Regions from separate parts of the Brevibacillus sp. MCWH genome, predicted to be linked through region 1. Evidence: predicted binding sites of a transcription regulator. Region 1 holds the regulator's gene; the other holds the start of a gene.
What was found. The regulator LexA, encoded in region 1, represses DNA repair genes until DNA is damaged. The targets are predictions, from matches to a motif close to CGAACATATGTTCG.
Positions count from the first base shown of each region.

Region 1 (7,673 bases):
GCTGCGTTATGATTGTTCGTTTTCCAAACGTTTCTTTTTCACCCATTCATTCCAGTATTCAACTTCCTCAGCGCCTTCACCTAAAACTTCAATTTCGCCTATACAATATTCACAGATGTAATAGATTTCTCCATCACGGAGAATGGAGCACTTCTTTGGTCTCAAATGCTCGATTTCGCACCAAAAAGAAAGTTTCTTGCAATGTTCGCATCTTATATCATCGTCTTCCATATTACTTTTGTACCTCCTAAGTATTAATCGACCGTACACTTACAGACGTATTCCAAAGAATACATTAACCATAATGATAAAATATGTCAATTATTACGATTTATGGAAAAAGAAAAATCTGTTTATTTTTACTGATACGTGCATACTGACCAAGATGAGTCATGTGAAAAACGAATCCAGGCAGTGATAAACCAGTAATCCGCTTGCTTTCCAGCACGGATGTGAATATGAAATGGAACCGCATGGGGCCGTGTAATTTTGCAGCCTGGCTGGCTTCTGCAAAAATGTGGACGAGAATATATAGAAGGATGCAACGATTGGCGAGGTAATCCGTATATCCTAAGAGAAAGGAGTGTGCCCGATGGAAATACTGCTGTGGATTGTCATCGTGGCGTTGTTTGTCGCAAGCATCGCCGGTATTTTTCTTCCGGTTTTGCCGGATACGATTTTGCTTTGGGCCGGGTTTTTGCTGTACCACTTTGTCCTCGCCGAACCGGGGGCCGGGCTGCCGGCGTCGTTCTGGTGGGGGATGGTGGTGCTGAGTGTGCTGCTGTACGGCGCCGATTTGCTGACCAACATGTACTTCGTGAAGCGGTACGGCGGTTCCAAGTGGTCGTCGATTGCAGCGGCGGTCGGTATCTTTCTCGGGATTTTCCTGTTCCCGCCGTTCGGGATGCTGATCCTGCCGTTTTTGTTTGTGGTGTTGGTGGAGCTGTTCGTATCCAACCAGCCGTTTGAACGGGCGATTAAGGCGGGGGTGGGATCGCTCGTCGGATTTCTCGGCAGCGCAGTCGTCAAGGTCGTCCTGCAAATCGTGATGATCATCTGGTTTTTCATCGCCGCCCTGTAGATCGTGCTCCAAGAGGGCGAGATGCAATTCCTGCACCGGATCGTTCCGGTCTGACAGCGCCATAGAAAAAACAAGCCCGTATCTTTCGACGATGGTCGGAAAAGATACGGGCTATTCGTTTTCCTAGTGAATCAACCGGTACACTCCGATGACTTTTCCCAGAATGGTGACCGAGTCCAGGATGATCGGCTCCATCGTGGAATTCTCCGGCTGCAGGCGGAAGTGGTTTTTCTCCTTGAAGAACCGCTTGACGGTGGCTTCGTCCTCATCGGTCATGGCCACGACAATGTCGCCGTTGTTGGCCACGTTTTGCTGGCGCACGATGACGTAGTCGCCGTCGAGGATGCCTGCCTCGATCATGCTGTCACCCGACACGCGAAGCATGTACACCTTGTCCGAGGTGACAATGTGTTCCGGCAGGGGGAAGTAATCCTCCACGTGTTCCACGGCCGTAATTGGCTGCCCGGCCGTTACCTTCCCGATGACGGGCACGCGCACGACGGATACTTCATAGTCATCCTGATAGCGGTCGCCATCGGTCAACAGCTCAATCGCGCGCGGCTTGGTGGGGTCGCGCCGGATCAATCCTTTCTTTTCCAGACGGGCCAGGTGACCGTGGACGGTGGAGCTGGAGGCCAACCCGACGGCCTCGCCAATTTCACGAACGGACGGCGGATATCCCTTGTCGCGGACTTCCTTGCGAATGAAATCGATAATGGCTTGTTGTCTGCTGGATAGCTTGGACATGGACCACACCCCTGTTTTCTCGAACATGTTTTCTATATTGTACCATGGGATCTTGCGTTCGACAAACGTTAGTTCGATTTCGCTTGACACAAAACACATGTTCGCATTATGATGAAAACAAGAATATAGAACGTATGTTTGCAGGGGGATGGTATCATGCATGCTGTATCCGCACACAACCGTTTCACCAAAAAACAGGAGCGCCATAGCCGCACTGGTGTGAGACGCGGTGGGGCATTGATCTTTTTCGTGGTATTCTCTCTCTTTTTTTACTTCCTGACAGAACTTGTGTTCGCATCGGAGTCGTCGTCGATCGTGCCTGTGAAGGTAGTGACCGTTCAGAAGGGTGACAGCTTGTGGAAAATTGCCGTTGAGCACCAGGACGAAGCCGACATGGAGGTGCGCGAACTGGTGTACGCGATCAAAAAGATGAACCGACTGGACAACTCCGACATATACCCCGGACAGCGCCTGGCTGTTCCCGTCGGAGAGTAGACGGCAGCCAAGACAGCGGGGCAGGCCAGTGTATATCCTTTCGCTTGCGTTGTGCCGCCGATGTGTTATAATAGAGCGGCATTACAGAGAGTAGGGGGAGAGGCTGTGGTAACCGACGCGGAAATCAAACGGATCAACGAGTTGGCCAAGAAATCCCGCGAACAAGGCCTGACCGACGATGAAAAACAGGAGCAGCAGGCACTGCGGCGCAAGTACATCGACGCTGTCAAGGCGTCCCTGCGGGCTAACCTGGAATCGATCCGCTATGTGGAAGATCTTGAGGACAACGGTCCCAAACATTAAGATAACGTGTACTGGCACAAAAAGGCATCCACGCGCTTCGCTTGGATGTCTTTTTCTACGACGAAACGGAGCGAACAGGGAGGAATGCGCATGTCGTGGCTTGCTGTGGCAGTGGGGGGCGCTGTCGGATCAATCGTGCGGTATGGATTGGGCCTGGTGCTGAATCAGCCGGGCTGGCCGGCAGGTACGTGGGGAGCCAATGTTGTCGGCTCGTTTTGCATCGGTCTTTTGTACGCCTGGGGAAAGGAGCGGGGGTTTCTCCCGCCGGAGCTGTACCTGCTTTTTACCACCGGGCTGTTGGGCGGCTTTACGACCTTTTCTACCTTTTCTCTGGAGGTCATCACCTTTTTTGGCGACGGGAACATTGGACGCGGATTGGCGTACGTGCTGCTCAGCGTCGGCATTGGGCTGTTGGCCTGCGGAGCCGGAGTCTGGCTGGGCCGGCATGTGGGCTGACGCCAGCGCGATTGAAGCGAAGGGAGGATGGACGTGACGATTCGGCATCCCGATTACGAACAGGAACAAAAGCGGCTGGATGAAACGGTGTCCGCCATTGAACGGGAGATCGAGATACTGCGCGAGGAAGTAAGGGAAGTGACCGACGACTACGTGAAGCAGGTGGTCGGGTACAAAAAGGCCAAGGAACTGCGGTATCTGGAAGACCAGGGGAAAGACAAACCTTACTTCGGCCGGGTGGACTTTCTCAAGGATGAGACATACGAACTGGACATCGTCTATATCGGCAAGCGCGGCATTGTCCGCAGCGATACGTTTGATGCGCTGGTCGTGGACTGGCGGGCTCCGATTGCCAGCCTGTACTACAGCGGCGAAAGCAAGGACGCCTTCTACCGGACCGACAAGGGCATCGTCCGTGGAGAAGTTCGCCTGAAGCGCAACTTTGCGATTGAGAAGGGAAAGATTACCGGCATCTACGACGGGGCGGTCAAGGAGACGATCCGCCGGGGTATCGGCCATCCCGACGAGTTTCTCGAGGAAGGGTATATCGATGAGTTCCTCGCCGCCAATCTCAACCAGACCAACGACAGTCGGCTGAAGGACATCGTGGCGACCATCCAGTCCGAACAAAACGACATCATTCGGGCGGACAAAGACCGTCCCATCGTCGTCCAGGGGGTGGCCGGGAGCGGGAAGACCACCATCGCGCTGCACCGCCTCTCCTACCTGATCTACAACTACCAGGATACGATGATGTCGAAAAAATTCATGGTGTTTGCGCCGAACCGCCTGTTTCTGAACTACATATCGGACGTGCTTCCGGAACTGGGGGTGGATGACGTCCAGCAGGCCACGTTCTTGGACTGGGCGGCCAAGCTGGCCAAGCCGCTTCTGCCCAAAGGCTGGCGCATCACCGACCCGCAGAAGCTGCTGCGCCTGTTTTTCGAGGAAGGACAGGACCGGCGGGAACGGGAGATGACGCAAAACCGCCTGCGGTTCAAAGGCTCGCTCGCCTGCAAGGCTGCCTTGGATAACTATCTGCGCTATCTGGCGGAGACGGAAATCCCGTTTAAAAAGTTGAGCTTTGTCTACAGCCGGACCCAACAGGTCTTTTCCATCAGCGGAGAGACGATCCGGGAACTGTTTACCGGCCAGTTCGGCCACCTGCCCTACCGAAAGCGCCTCGAGGCGCTGCGCAAGCATCTGAAGCAGGAGATGAACAAGCAGCTGTTTGCCCATTTGCGCGAGATGCGGATTGATTTGGACAAACAGGGTTTGACAAGGTTTGAGCGGATGATGGAACAGATTCTGGAGAAGTACTTGTCGTCCTTCCCGCAGGTGGATGTATTCGCGGCGTACCGGAAGCTGATCACGGATGAGACGCTGCTCAGACGCCTGGCGCCGGATGGCGTGGAGGACAGCGTCATTGCGGACGTCTGTCAATCATCGGAGGCGCTTTTTGCCAACGAGCGGATCGAGCCGGAAGACGTGGCGCCGCTGTTGTACCTGCGCCATCTGGTGGACGGGCTCGAACAGGCGGGGCAGTTCGACCATACGGTGGTGGACGAGGCGCAGGATCTGAGCGCCTTGGAGATTGCCGTGATCGCCCTGGTGACGAAGCGGCAGTCCTTGACCGTGGTGGGCGACATCGCACAGGGCATCCACGGCTACCGGGGCCTGCAGACGTGGGACGAATTGACAGGCGGTGTGTTTGTCCAGCCTCCCGCTGCGTATTACACGCTGGCGCAAAGCTATCGGTCCACGATTGAGATCATGCGCTGTGCCAACGAGGTGCTGCGCAGGATTCGCCTGCCCGAGTCGGTGATGGCCAGGCCGGTGCTGCGGCACGGAGAAAAGCCGAAGATGCTGTCGTATGCGGCTCCGGCCGAAAAATGGGAACAAACGGCACGGCTTGTCCGGGAATTGCAAGAAGAAGGCTTTCAGACCGTCGCCATCGTCACCAAGACAGCCGAAGAGAGCAAACAGGCGCACAAGGCGCTGCGCGGCGCGATCAGCGAACTGGTCCTGCTCGGCTCCAAAGACAGCCGATACCCCGGAGGTGTAACGGTCATGCCGGCGTATCTGACCAAAGGGCTGCAGTTTGACGCAGTGATCCTCTTGGATGTGGAGCGATACACGGACAGCGAGTGGGACGCCAAACTGCTGTACGTGGCGATGACCCGTCCCGTTCACCGGCTGTTGATCCTGCACGAAGCGGGCCGAATCAGCCCGCTGCTGTGCGATGTTCCCGACGAGTTGTTGTCCGTTACATCATAGAAACGCGTTGTTCAATTTTGCTAAACAAAGAAAAGAGCTCTCTGCGCAGGTTGTCGTGCAGAGAGCTTTTTCGTTGGAATCAGTGATCCCCGTGATTGCCTTTGGACGGATTGGTGATGACGTAGCCTTCTTCCGGCAGGTACAGGTAGTCAATTTTTACGCCATCCAGCAGCGGCTCGTTTTTGTTGACGATCACGTCGATCTCCTTGTCGGTGGAGACGACCTCGTCGTCGGCACCGGGCTTGTCCAGCGCCAGGCCGTAATGGGCGTGGTCGCCGTGCTTATGCGTGATGTAGACGCGCAGTTTCAGCTCTTTGTCTTCTTCTTGATCCAGCACAGCTTTCAATTGCTTCGCAGCGTTGCGGGTGATTTTTACCTTCATGCGGGGCAGTCTCCTTACTTGTAAAAGTGTCTTCTTCATCTTACCAACAGAAAAATCGCTGTGCAATGCGCAAAGTGTGAAACGTCAGCAAGACGCGTGTGATCAAGCGCATCGCCCTGACGAAGCAGCGGCGGAAACGTGCAGCCTGTGTCCATCCTGCTGCATATTTTTTTGCCTGAAATCCACGAGCCCTCTTGATTTGCTTTAAAAAACAGGGTATACTATCACTCGTCACGAATACGGATGGGTGTCCGAGTGGCCGAAGGAGCACGATTGGAAATCGTGTAGGCGGTGTTGAGCCGTCTCGTGGGTTCAAATCCCACCCCATCCGCCATTACGCGTACACCATACGTCTTCCGGAAGCGGGAGGCGTTTTTTTGTTTCTTTTTTTGTTCATCAGTGTGTAGACAAAGTCTGTGCCGCATGGGTGATGGGGCCCGCCCGCTCTCTTGACGACCAGCAAGGAAGCGGAAAGCGTCCGCTCCAAAACGCGACGCGGGCGGGCGGCAAACAGCTGGGTAGTTCGGTCTCCACCTTTGATCAATGTGCAGGCCTTGCAGCCTGGGACCGATGGGAAGATCAGTTTCTTCCTTAAATATCGTAAAAAAAGGCATGCCCTGATGGACATGCCTTTTTTCTTTATATATCACTGTAGTTCGGTGCTTGCCTGCGGCGAGGGAGTGCTTACTGTCGTCTGTCGCGGCGTCATCACCGGATAGAGCAGCAGCCCGACTGCGTAGAGAGCCAGTCCGAACAGCAGCGTTTTCATGTCGGCTGTCCCCGTCTTGATGACCCAGAGCGAGAACAGCACAGCCAGCACAGCCACCACACCATCAAAGAGGCGTGCGGCCGGCTGCCGTTCATACGTCTGACCGACAACCACCAGCTTCAGCTGGAAAATGGCAGAAGCCAGATAGGGCAGGAGGATGGCCAGTGTTGCCACCGTGATGACAAAGTGGTACGCTTCGGCAATCGTGCCGGAGATCGTCGAAAAAATGAACAGTTGCGACATGAGATTCGTAACGGTCAGCGAGCGAACCGGACTCCCGCTGGCGTTTACCTTGGCAAACGAAGCGGGGAACATGCCGGCGCGGGCCGCTTGAAACGGCGGCTCTGCTCCGATCAGGAGCCAACCGATTGTGCTGCCGATCAGCGAAATGATGGCCAGCACAGCCATGACGATCCCGCCGGTGCTGCCGATGACTTGGGACAAGGCGTCTACCAGCGGCTTGTCCGACACGCGCAGTTGTTCGAGCGGCAGGACCCCCATCGTCAGGAAGGTGATGCCCATGTACAGGACGAGCGAAATCAGCAGCCCGGCGATCGTGGCCGACCGCACGTCACGTTGGGAACGGGCCCGGCCGGAGAGGACCACGGCCGATTCAATCCCGATGAAGGCCCACAGTGTAGCCACCATCGCCATGTTTATCTGACCGGGCAGATCGTACACTGCACCGTTTTTATCCGTGATCGGGGCATAGAAATCGCCCATGTTGGTTGCATTAAAGGCAAACAGGCAGACGACGATAAACAGCACGAATCCCAATACCTTGGTGGCGGTGGACAGGAAGTTCAGCTTGCCGGCGCCGTTCAGCCCCCTCACCAGCAAGGTGTGGAAGCCCCACAACAGCGCGGTGCAGACGAGAAATGTCGTGAACTTTCCTTTTTCCACCGGAAAGGAAAAGAGCGAGAACAGGACGGTTTTGTCCTGCATAATCGGGAAAAATGCGGACAGATACCCGGCAAACGTGGTGATGACGGCGACATTGCCCGCCCAGTTTGCCACCCAGTACCCCCAAACCATGCTGAAGCCGGCAACCTTTCCGGCGCGCGGATTATCAAACATGGCGCGGGCGTAGCTCTGCGGGCCGGCAGTCAAATCGGGCCGGCGGACGGACAGGTTGCCGAAGACGAGCGCGATCATCAGCACGC
Region 1 covers NZ_SDLF01000016.1:256-7,928, forward strand. The annotation lists gene ETC00_RS14045 (hypothetical protein) at 7-231, opposite strand; gene ETC00_RS14050 (DUF456 domain-containing protein) at 593-1,081, shown strand; gene lexA (transcriptional repressor LexA) at 1,205-1,828, opposite strand; gene yneA (cell division suppressor protein YneA) at 1,985-2,323, shown strand; gene ETC00_RS14065 (DUF896 domain-containing protein) at 2,429-2,626, shown strand; gene crcB (fluoride efflux transporter CrcB) at 2,717-3,082, shown strand; gene ETC00_RS14075 (UvrD-helicase domain-containing protein) at 3,116-5,359, shown strand; gene ETC00_RS14080 (HesB/IscA family protein) at 5,439-5,741, opposite strand; tRNA gene ETC00_RS14085 (tRNA-Ser) at 5,983-6,075, shown strand; gene ETC00_RS14090 (amino acid permease) at 6,388-7,673, opposite strand, start outside.

Region 2 (7,673 bases), on a different contig from region 1:
GCGCACGAACCAGGCGCGAGACTTGAAACGGCAGGGATACGACGTCCTGCTCGTGTCCATCCACGCCAACGCTGCCGGTAACGGATGGAGCACAGCGAACGGGATTGAGACGTACACAAACGACCAGGCGGAGAAGCTGGCGCAGATTATTCAGCGTCGCCTCCTAGCAGATACCGGTCTGCGGGATCGCGGGGTGAAACGAGCTGACCTGCACATCACCAGAGAGACCGCAAGACACGGCATTCCTGGTGTACTCTGCGAACTGGGTTTCATGACCAACCGGGACGAGTGCGCCCTGTTGAAAACGGATGCCTACCGGGAGAAGTTCGCCACCGCAATTGCAAAGGCTATCTGCGAACACTACGGAGTGCCTTTCAAAGCATCCACAGACAATCCACAACCCGCACAAAAACCTGTGGATAAGGTTTCCATTGAGATTAACGGCTGCCGCCTGCCGGTTCAAGGCTACCTCCGCGACGGCGTATCGTGGCTTCCGATCCGGTCCGTGGCCGAGGCAGTCGGCGGCAAGGTGGAGTGGTGCGCCTGCACAAAACAGGTCAAGGTGAACGGCCAAGACCTGACAGAGAGCATCGAAAACGGCACGTCGTATGCCCCTGCCCGGGAACTGGCTGCCATCCTCGGTCTGGCGGTGGAGTGGGACCAGGCAACGAAAACGGTAAAACTGAAGAAAGGATGTGTGTGACATGACTTTCGCGGATGTGGTTGTCTTTGGACAAGAGTGGGGTGCGTTGATCGCCCTTTTTCTTTTGGTACTGCTCGTCCTGGCCGCCGACCTGTTCCCGCGCATCGCCGCCTTTATCGCCGAGATCGAAGCGGTGTTCCCCGGCTTGTACGACCATCTGGAGGCGAAGGAGCAGGCCCTCGTCAATCGTTATGACCGGCTGCCGACAAGAATCCGCGCCGGTTTCGCTTTGGTGGGTGGGAAAACAGCATGGGCCGCGCTGGTCAGGTGGATGTACAAATTCGTGCGAGATCGAGCAAAGAGAAGCTAAACAAACAGCCCTCTGCCGGAAAACCGGTGGAGGGCATTTTTTATTCTCTCTCGTCTTTCTTCCTTCTGCCGCGAAGCCGGGGCGTGTCCATCCATGCTTGAACTTGCCCCCGAAGCCACAACGGTCCGCAAGCAAGCTCCTTGACGGGCTGCGGGAACTGTCCACGCCTCAGATACTCCTTCATGTAGTTCCTGGACTTGCCGGTCATTTCGCAGACCTCTGACAACCCCATGATGTCGTCCAAATTAATCTGCAATTATTTAATCCCTTCTTCCCAATGCTGCTGTTATCCACAAATATGCCACAACGTAAATCAGGATGGCTTTCTGCCACCACTGAGCAGCAGGCGAGTATGTGGCTAAAACAGCGAACCCTAACACTCCTCGGATGGAACGCAGATTTCTGATGTCTATTTTTCTTGTCTTCATGCTATTCTTAGGATGGTGGGGGGCCTCACTGGTCACCTGCAGCGTTTACCTTGGCGGGAGCGCCGCTTTCGCTTTTTCTTCCGCTAGCTTCGGGTGTACCTACTCCTTTCACCATCCCACGTACTCACCTCCTTTCTTGCCTTAATTATGCCAATTTGTTTAATCTGTAAAATATTGGTCTTCCCGCAGCAACTCTCTGCATGGCGGCGCAGGTTCGATTTCTATCACCCGCTCCAGATGAAACCCTTGAGAAATCAACGTTTTTTTGGTAAGAGGAAAAACCGCCTCCTGAGCGAAGGCAGGTTTTTTGCTGACACATCCCTTGTATCCGAAGCATCGTTTATTAGCCCTTCGATCTCGTTACGACATGAACACACGCTGCTGTCGCAACACATACCAAAACAGACAAGGGGAATGTCAACAGGTACGCATTTGTATAATAGGGAACGGCTTCGGCACTGACAAACATCATGACGTTTTCCCATGTGACAGGGCTCCCTTCCATTATGACATAGCAGCTGCCGATCAGAAAAATCAGAACCTTTTCCGCAATGGCAGGGAGTATACCGATCCACACGGCTGCTCTTGTTGCCCCTCGTTTATGAGCAATCCCTGCCTACAGACCACCGACGATATATGGGATGACTACCATTACAGATCCCAAAACCAGTCCTGACACATCTCGATGCTGGTCAATCGGCAGCTTCGTGATCGCAGTGTACATCCATGATGCAAGGAATAGGGTAACAAAATAGGAACCTGTAATCACATACCATCCATTTTTTATCACTGCTAGCCCCCCTGGGAACTGGAGTTCATACCGTATGACGAACAGATTGTCTGGCTGGTCACGTAAACATCAAAGCGATTTTGGCAGAAATTGCAACAACATTTTCGTATGGCGGCTTCTGCTCGTTGTACATATTAGTTCGCTTCAATAAGTGGAATATTTCAAATTTTGTGTGGAAATCCGTTTTTCCTGCCAGTTATGATGGTACTGTCACAAGCTTGTAAAAATCGGGGGGAAACCGGATGAATGCCTTTCACTACAATTGCTCCACGCGTATTGAAATGGGGATGGGCAAGGCTCTCCACCTGCCGGAACTGCTGCACTCCCTGCAGGTCGGCTCGTCCATATTGCTGGTCAGTGACCCCGGCGTGATCCGCGCGGGCCTGGTTGAACCGATCCAGACAGCTCTGCAGGAAGCGGGTTTTGCCGTGTCGCTGTTTGCGTCGCTCAGCCAAAATCCGCGGGATACGGAATGCTTGGCGGGAGCAGAACAATTCCGTGACACAGGTGCCAGCATGGTGGTGGCCATCGGCGGGGGAAGCGCCATGGACACGGGGAAAACGATCGCGCTGTGCGGACCAAATGGCGGAACGCCCGCCGACTACGCGGACGGACGGCTTCCCTACGCAAACATTGCCCCGATCATTTGCGTTCCCACTACAGCCGGGACGGGATCGGAAGTGACCCGCTCCGCAGTCATTACCGAGTCGGCCACGCACCGAAAAATGACGCTCAAACACGCCGCCTTGCGCCCAACGCTGGCCGTGCTTGATCCCAGTTTGACGCTCAGTGTTCCGCCCGCTGTCACCGCTGCCACCGGCGTCGACGCCTTGGTTCACGCCATCGAGGGGTATACCTGCAAGGTGACCAATCCGATCTCGCAATCCCTCGGCGCCCGTGCGATGCAGACGATTGTCTCCGCACTGCCGGCTGCTTATGCCGATGGTCGAAATGTAGAGGCCCGTTCCGCCATGCTGGAGGGCAGTCTGCTGGCGGGGCTCTGTTTTGGCTCGGCGGATGTCGCGGCTGTGCACTGTCTGGCGGAAGCGCTCGGCGGGCTTTACGACACGCCCCACGGCGTCGCGAATGCAGTATTTTTGCCCCATGTGCTTCGGTTCAATGCAGTGGAAAACAAGCCGATGCACGCCAGATTGGCGCGTTACATGGGGTTTGCCGCCGATGCGGACGCGGACGAGTTGGCTGTCGAAAAGCTGATTGACGGCATTGAGGCCTTTACGCACAGCCTGGACATTCCAAAGCTGAAAGACTTGCCGGGTGTGCGCGAAGAGGACTTTCCGCGGATCGTAGAGCTGTCGGTGCAAAACGCCTCCACGCCAAGCAATGTGCGGACGATTACGGCGGAGGATTACCTGCGCATTCTGGAGGAGGCGTATCGGTCGTAAGAATGCCGGAAACAATTGAAGCGCTGCACTTCTGACGCAATCACCACAATGGGCTGACAATGGTGAACGAACACATGCTCCACGGACAGTGGGGCATTTTTTCTTGCATGTTCGCCTCGTGTTCGCATATAATACAAACAAATGTTCGTATACACAGGAGGAATGACGATGATCGGGTACCTGCAGCGCTATATGAACAGCGGTCAGCTAGTCGAGATCATCTATCTGGATCGCCATGGGCGAACGTCGAAGCGAACTGTCCGAATTCATGAGATCAGCAGGGGGCGTGTAAAAGCCTACTGTTTTGCGCGTCGGGCGTTTCGCATCTTCTCCGTTGACAACATCCTCGCTGCAGTTCCAGTGGTGAAACAGCGTGCTGCAGGATATTGAACGGAAGGTGCTCCGCATCATCGCCAACTTTTCTGTTGGGCGCAGGCGAACGCCGAACGTGGATGAACTGTGCGTGAAAACAGGTCGTAGCCGCGCCGGTGTCATGGAGGTACTGGCCATTTTGGCACGGGAAGGGTACATCCAATGGGTTCGCTCACACCCGAACGACATCAAGCTGTTGGAAGCGTGGGAACGAAAGGAGACATCTGGATGGGGCAGAAAATAGGAGAATGGTTCAGAACCGCGCGGATGGTACAGCCGGAGAAAAAAACAGAAAGCGGGCCTGTGAACGCGGATAAAGAGCTTGCAGAGAGACCGGTTGTTGACGCGATCGACTATGATGAAAACTGTTTTCGTATCTATGACGCTACGCAGTACGACTACGCGATCAGCGTTACATGGTTCCGGGAATTATACGCAGGACGCGGCGTGTTTGAAACGGCATGGGGGAGCGTAAAGCAGATTGACGCTGACGAACGACGGTTCCTGCTGGTCAGTGATTGGGATTCTGTGTGGATTCAGATCGAGGATGTCGTGCGTGTGACGAAATCGTACACCGGTTGACTCCTACAGCTCACTTGGTTCAAATGTTGTAAAATGTTGAAACCCCCATTATGGGGGTGGGGGTGGATTCATCATGCTTACAGACCGATATGACGTTCTCTTTATTTCGAGGAGGACAAAGCCACCTCAAATGCATCCAGGATTTCGAGAAAGCGCGATGCTTCTCTGAATACGTGATCAGCGAGCAGCGGCGGGATTATGCTTTTTATTCTGCATGCCTCAATCAGTTCACGTGCTGTCTTCTTGAAGTCGCGCAATTGACGTACGGAAACGCGATTTTGATCGACAAATTGTTCAAGGAGAGGAAGGGTTTGTGACTGAGGCCGCATGGAGTTGAGGTCAATCGCTTGATAAAGGAGTTGATCAAAGTCATGGCTAAACTCACGAGCCTGTTCGACAAGTTTTCTTTCGGAAGGATCAAGCAAGTGGTTGATAAATTTGGCGTGGTCTGCCATGATTCTGAGGAAAAATACATTTTCATTAATGATGGCATCGGGCAAGGGATCAAGGGTTCCCGTATTTAATTGCTCTAATCGATTCATGAAATAGGCAGCTTCCCTGCTGATATGATCGACCAACAAGGGAAAATTATTTCCCCCAATCTTGCAGCGAATAATCAAGTCAAGGACTCTTCGTTTGAACTTCCAAATGTGACAAACCGCATGGTGAACGACATTGTTAAATTCGAAAATTCTTTGCGGGTCTGCATCCGGCGAGAAGGCATGGGCCTGATTTTCAATGTCTTCAAAAATGTTGTAAAACCGATTGGCTTCGTCGATTAATTTGGTATCGTCATAACGAAACCCCAATTTAAGGAACAGGGAATGTTCTTTCATGATTCTTGACCAAAATCTGATTTCATCTAACGACCGACTCACAAATGTATCTGCCATACGGTAACTCCTCCATGCATTTTTGTGTCGCTTCGCGCAATCCTGGCCACTGGGAATGGACAGTTCCCAGCGTGGATTCGCATCCGCAGACGACTCCTTTGTATTTGCAAGTACGATGTATCTCTATGCCAATACCCAGGTCGTGGACTGGGCTTACGCCTACATTTTGAAAAAGTGCGAACTTGGACGCTCACGCCCAAAAATGTTTTGTGCTGGAAACTGGCAACCGGAACTTTTCCATTTCATTCGCGTCTTAACATTTTGCAACACATTTGACGAAAGAGGGAGAAGTTACTTGAAGAAGTACAGAAAACACTGCTTGAAGATGGTAGTCGCCGGCGTTTTGGCGTGGAGCAGCGTCGGTTTGACGGCTGCGGCGGAGTCCGTTACGTTTCAGGACGTCACCTCGGCCTATTGGGGGTACGATACGATCAGATGGGGTGTGGAGCAGCGTTTGGTTTCCGGTTTCCCGGACCGCACCTTCAAACCGGATCAGTACGTCAAGGAAAGCGAATTTTTGGCGATGCTGCTCCGTTATTACGCTAATCACGGAAACGCACTGACGCTTCAGCCTGCAGGTACATACTGGGCTGACGTTTATTATCGTCAGGCCGAAGCGTATCATTGGCCGGTGTCCCGTGCTCAGTCGGATCGTCCGATCAAACGGGGCAGTGTAGCCAAACTGATAGCTGCCTCGCAGGGCTTCCGTTACGACACGAACAACGCGATCCAGTATTTGTACAACCAAGGGCTGGTCAAAGGGCGGGGGGAAACAGCCAGCTTGACCGGCTTTGCCAAGGAATCGTATCTCACCCGGACAGAAGCGGTTCAATTCATCAAGAATCTGGCGGACAAATCCATCGTCCAGGCCAAGCCGGCGCCCGATCAGCCGTCCACTCCGCTCATTCCGCCGAGTGAGAAATTGTACCCGTTCACCCAAAACGGCAAATGGGGATACATGGATGCTGCGGGTCGTGTCCTGGTCGATCCGCAGTTTAGCAATGCCAGACCGTTTCGGGATGGATTGGGGGCGGTATACTTCAACGGCAAATGGGGATTTGTCGGAGCCAATGGCGAATTGGCGATTCCCCTGCAGTTTGATGATGTGAAAGATTTCAGTGAGGGACTGGCTGCCGCGCGGGTCGGTTACAAGTACGGGTACATCAATAAACAAGGGAAGTGGGCCATCAACCCTGTCTATCCGCTGGGGTCTGCCTACGAGTATGACAGAGGCGTCGATTTTCAAGAGGGGCTTGCTGTCATTACACAAGGGAACAAGTACGCCTTCATCAACAAAAGCGGCAAGGTTGTCTCGGCAGCGTATGACGAGGTCATGCCGTTTCAGGAAGGACTTGCCGCCGTGCGGGTCGGCAACCTGTGGGGGTATATCGACCAAAACGGAAAGATGGTCGTCAAACCGCAATTTGACATCGCCAACGACTTTCACGAAGGCCTGGCCGCGGTAGCGCGAAACGGTCGGTACGGCTATATCGGCAAAAACGGTGCCTACGTCATCAAGCCGCAATTTTCAGTGGAGGGGCTCAATTACAATTACAGCGGCAAGCCGCGGTTGTTTGACTTTCATGAAGGATTGGCCCGGGTTATGATCAACGGGAAGTACGGGTATATCGACAAAACAGGAAAGACCATCATTTCACCGACGTTTGACACCCGCAATCAAACAGGTGACTATGCCACGGATTTTTCTGACGGCCTGGCAATGGTCAGGATCGGATACCGATTCGGTTATATTGACAAGACCGGAAAAATGGTGATCCCGGCGCAGTTTGATGAAGCAGAGTCATTCTCCGAGGGGCTGGCGCGCGTCCGCGTCAAGGGGAAAGACGGATTTATCGACAAAACCGGAACATGGGTGATTTCGCCGCAATTTTCCCATGCACGCAGTTTTCAAGACGGTTTGGCGCTGGTGACGCCGGACGGGTCGAACGATCAAATCTATATTGATAAAAAAGGAAACTACGTAATGAAATAAGTGGCTGGAACTGACCTGATCCAATGAAGTGAGGGGCGAATGACTTCATGACCAGATAACGATCCCAGGCGGTTGATCGCTTAGCGCTTGGGATCGCAGATGCTTTTGCAAAAATACAGATACATGAGATAGGCGATTCGCCCGTTCTCCGTCTTGTGATCAATGCACCGCTTCAGGCATTTCACCATTTTTCTGTCGC
Region 2 covers NZ_SDLF01000004.1:30,884-38,556, forward strand. The annotation lists gene ETC00_RS04645 (N-acetylmuramoyl-L-alanine amidase) at 1-703, shown strand, start outside; gene ETC00_RS04650 (hypothetical protein) at 705-1,013, shown strand; gene ETC00_RS04655 (iron-containing alcohol dehydrogenase) at 2,474-3,634, shown strand; gene ETC00_RS04660 (WYL domain-containing protein) at 3,803-4,024, shown strand; gene ETC00_RS04665 (LexA family transcriptional regulator) at 4,008-4,250, shown strand; gene ETC00_RS04670 (hypothetical protein) at 4,235-4,588, shown strand; gene ETC00_RS04675 (DUF2935 domain-containing protein) at 4,690-5,481, opposite strand; gene ETC00_RS04680 (WG repeat-containing protein) at 5,777-7,474, shown strand; gene ETC00_RS04685 (phospholipase A2 family protein) at 7,555-7,673, opposite strand, start outside.
Region 2: the regulator LexA is predicted to act here: its motif matches at 3,769-3,782, upstream of ETC00_RS04660 (WYL domain-containing protein).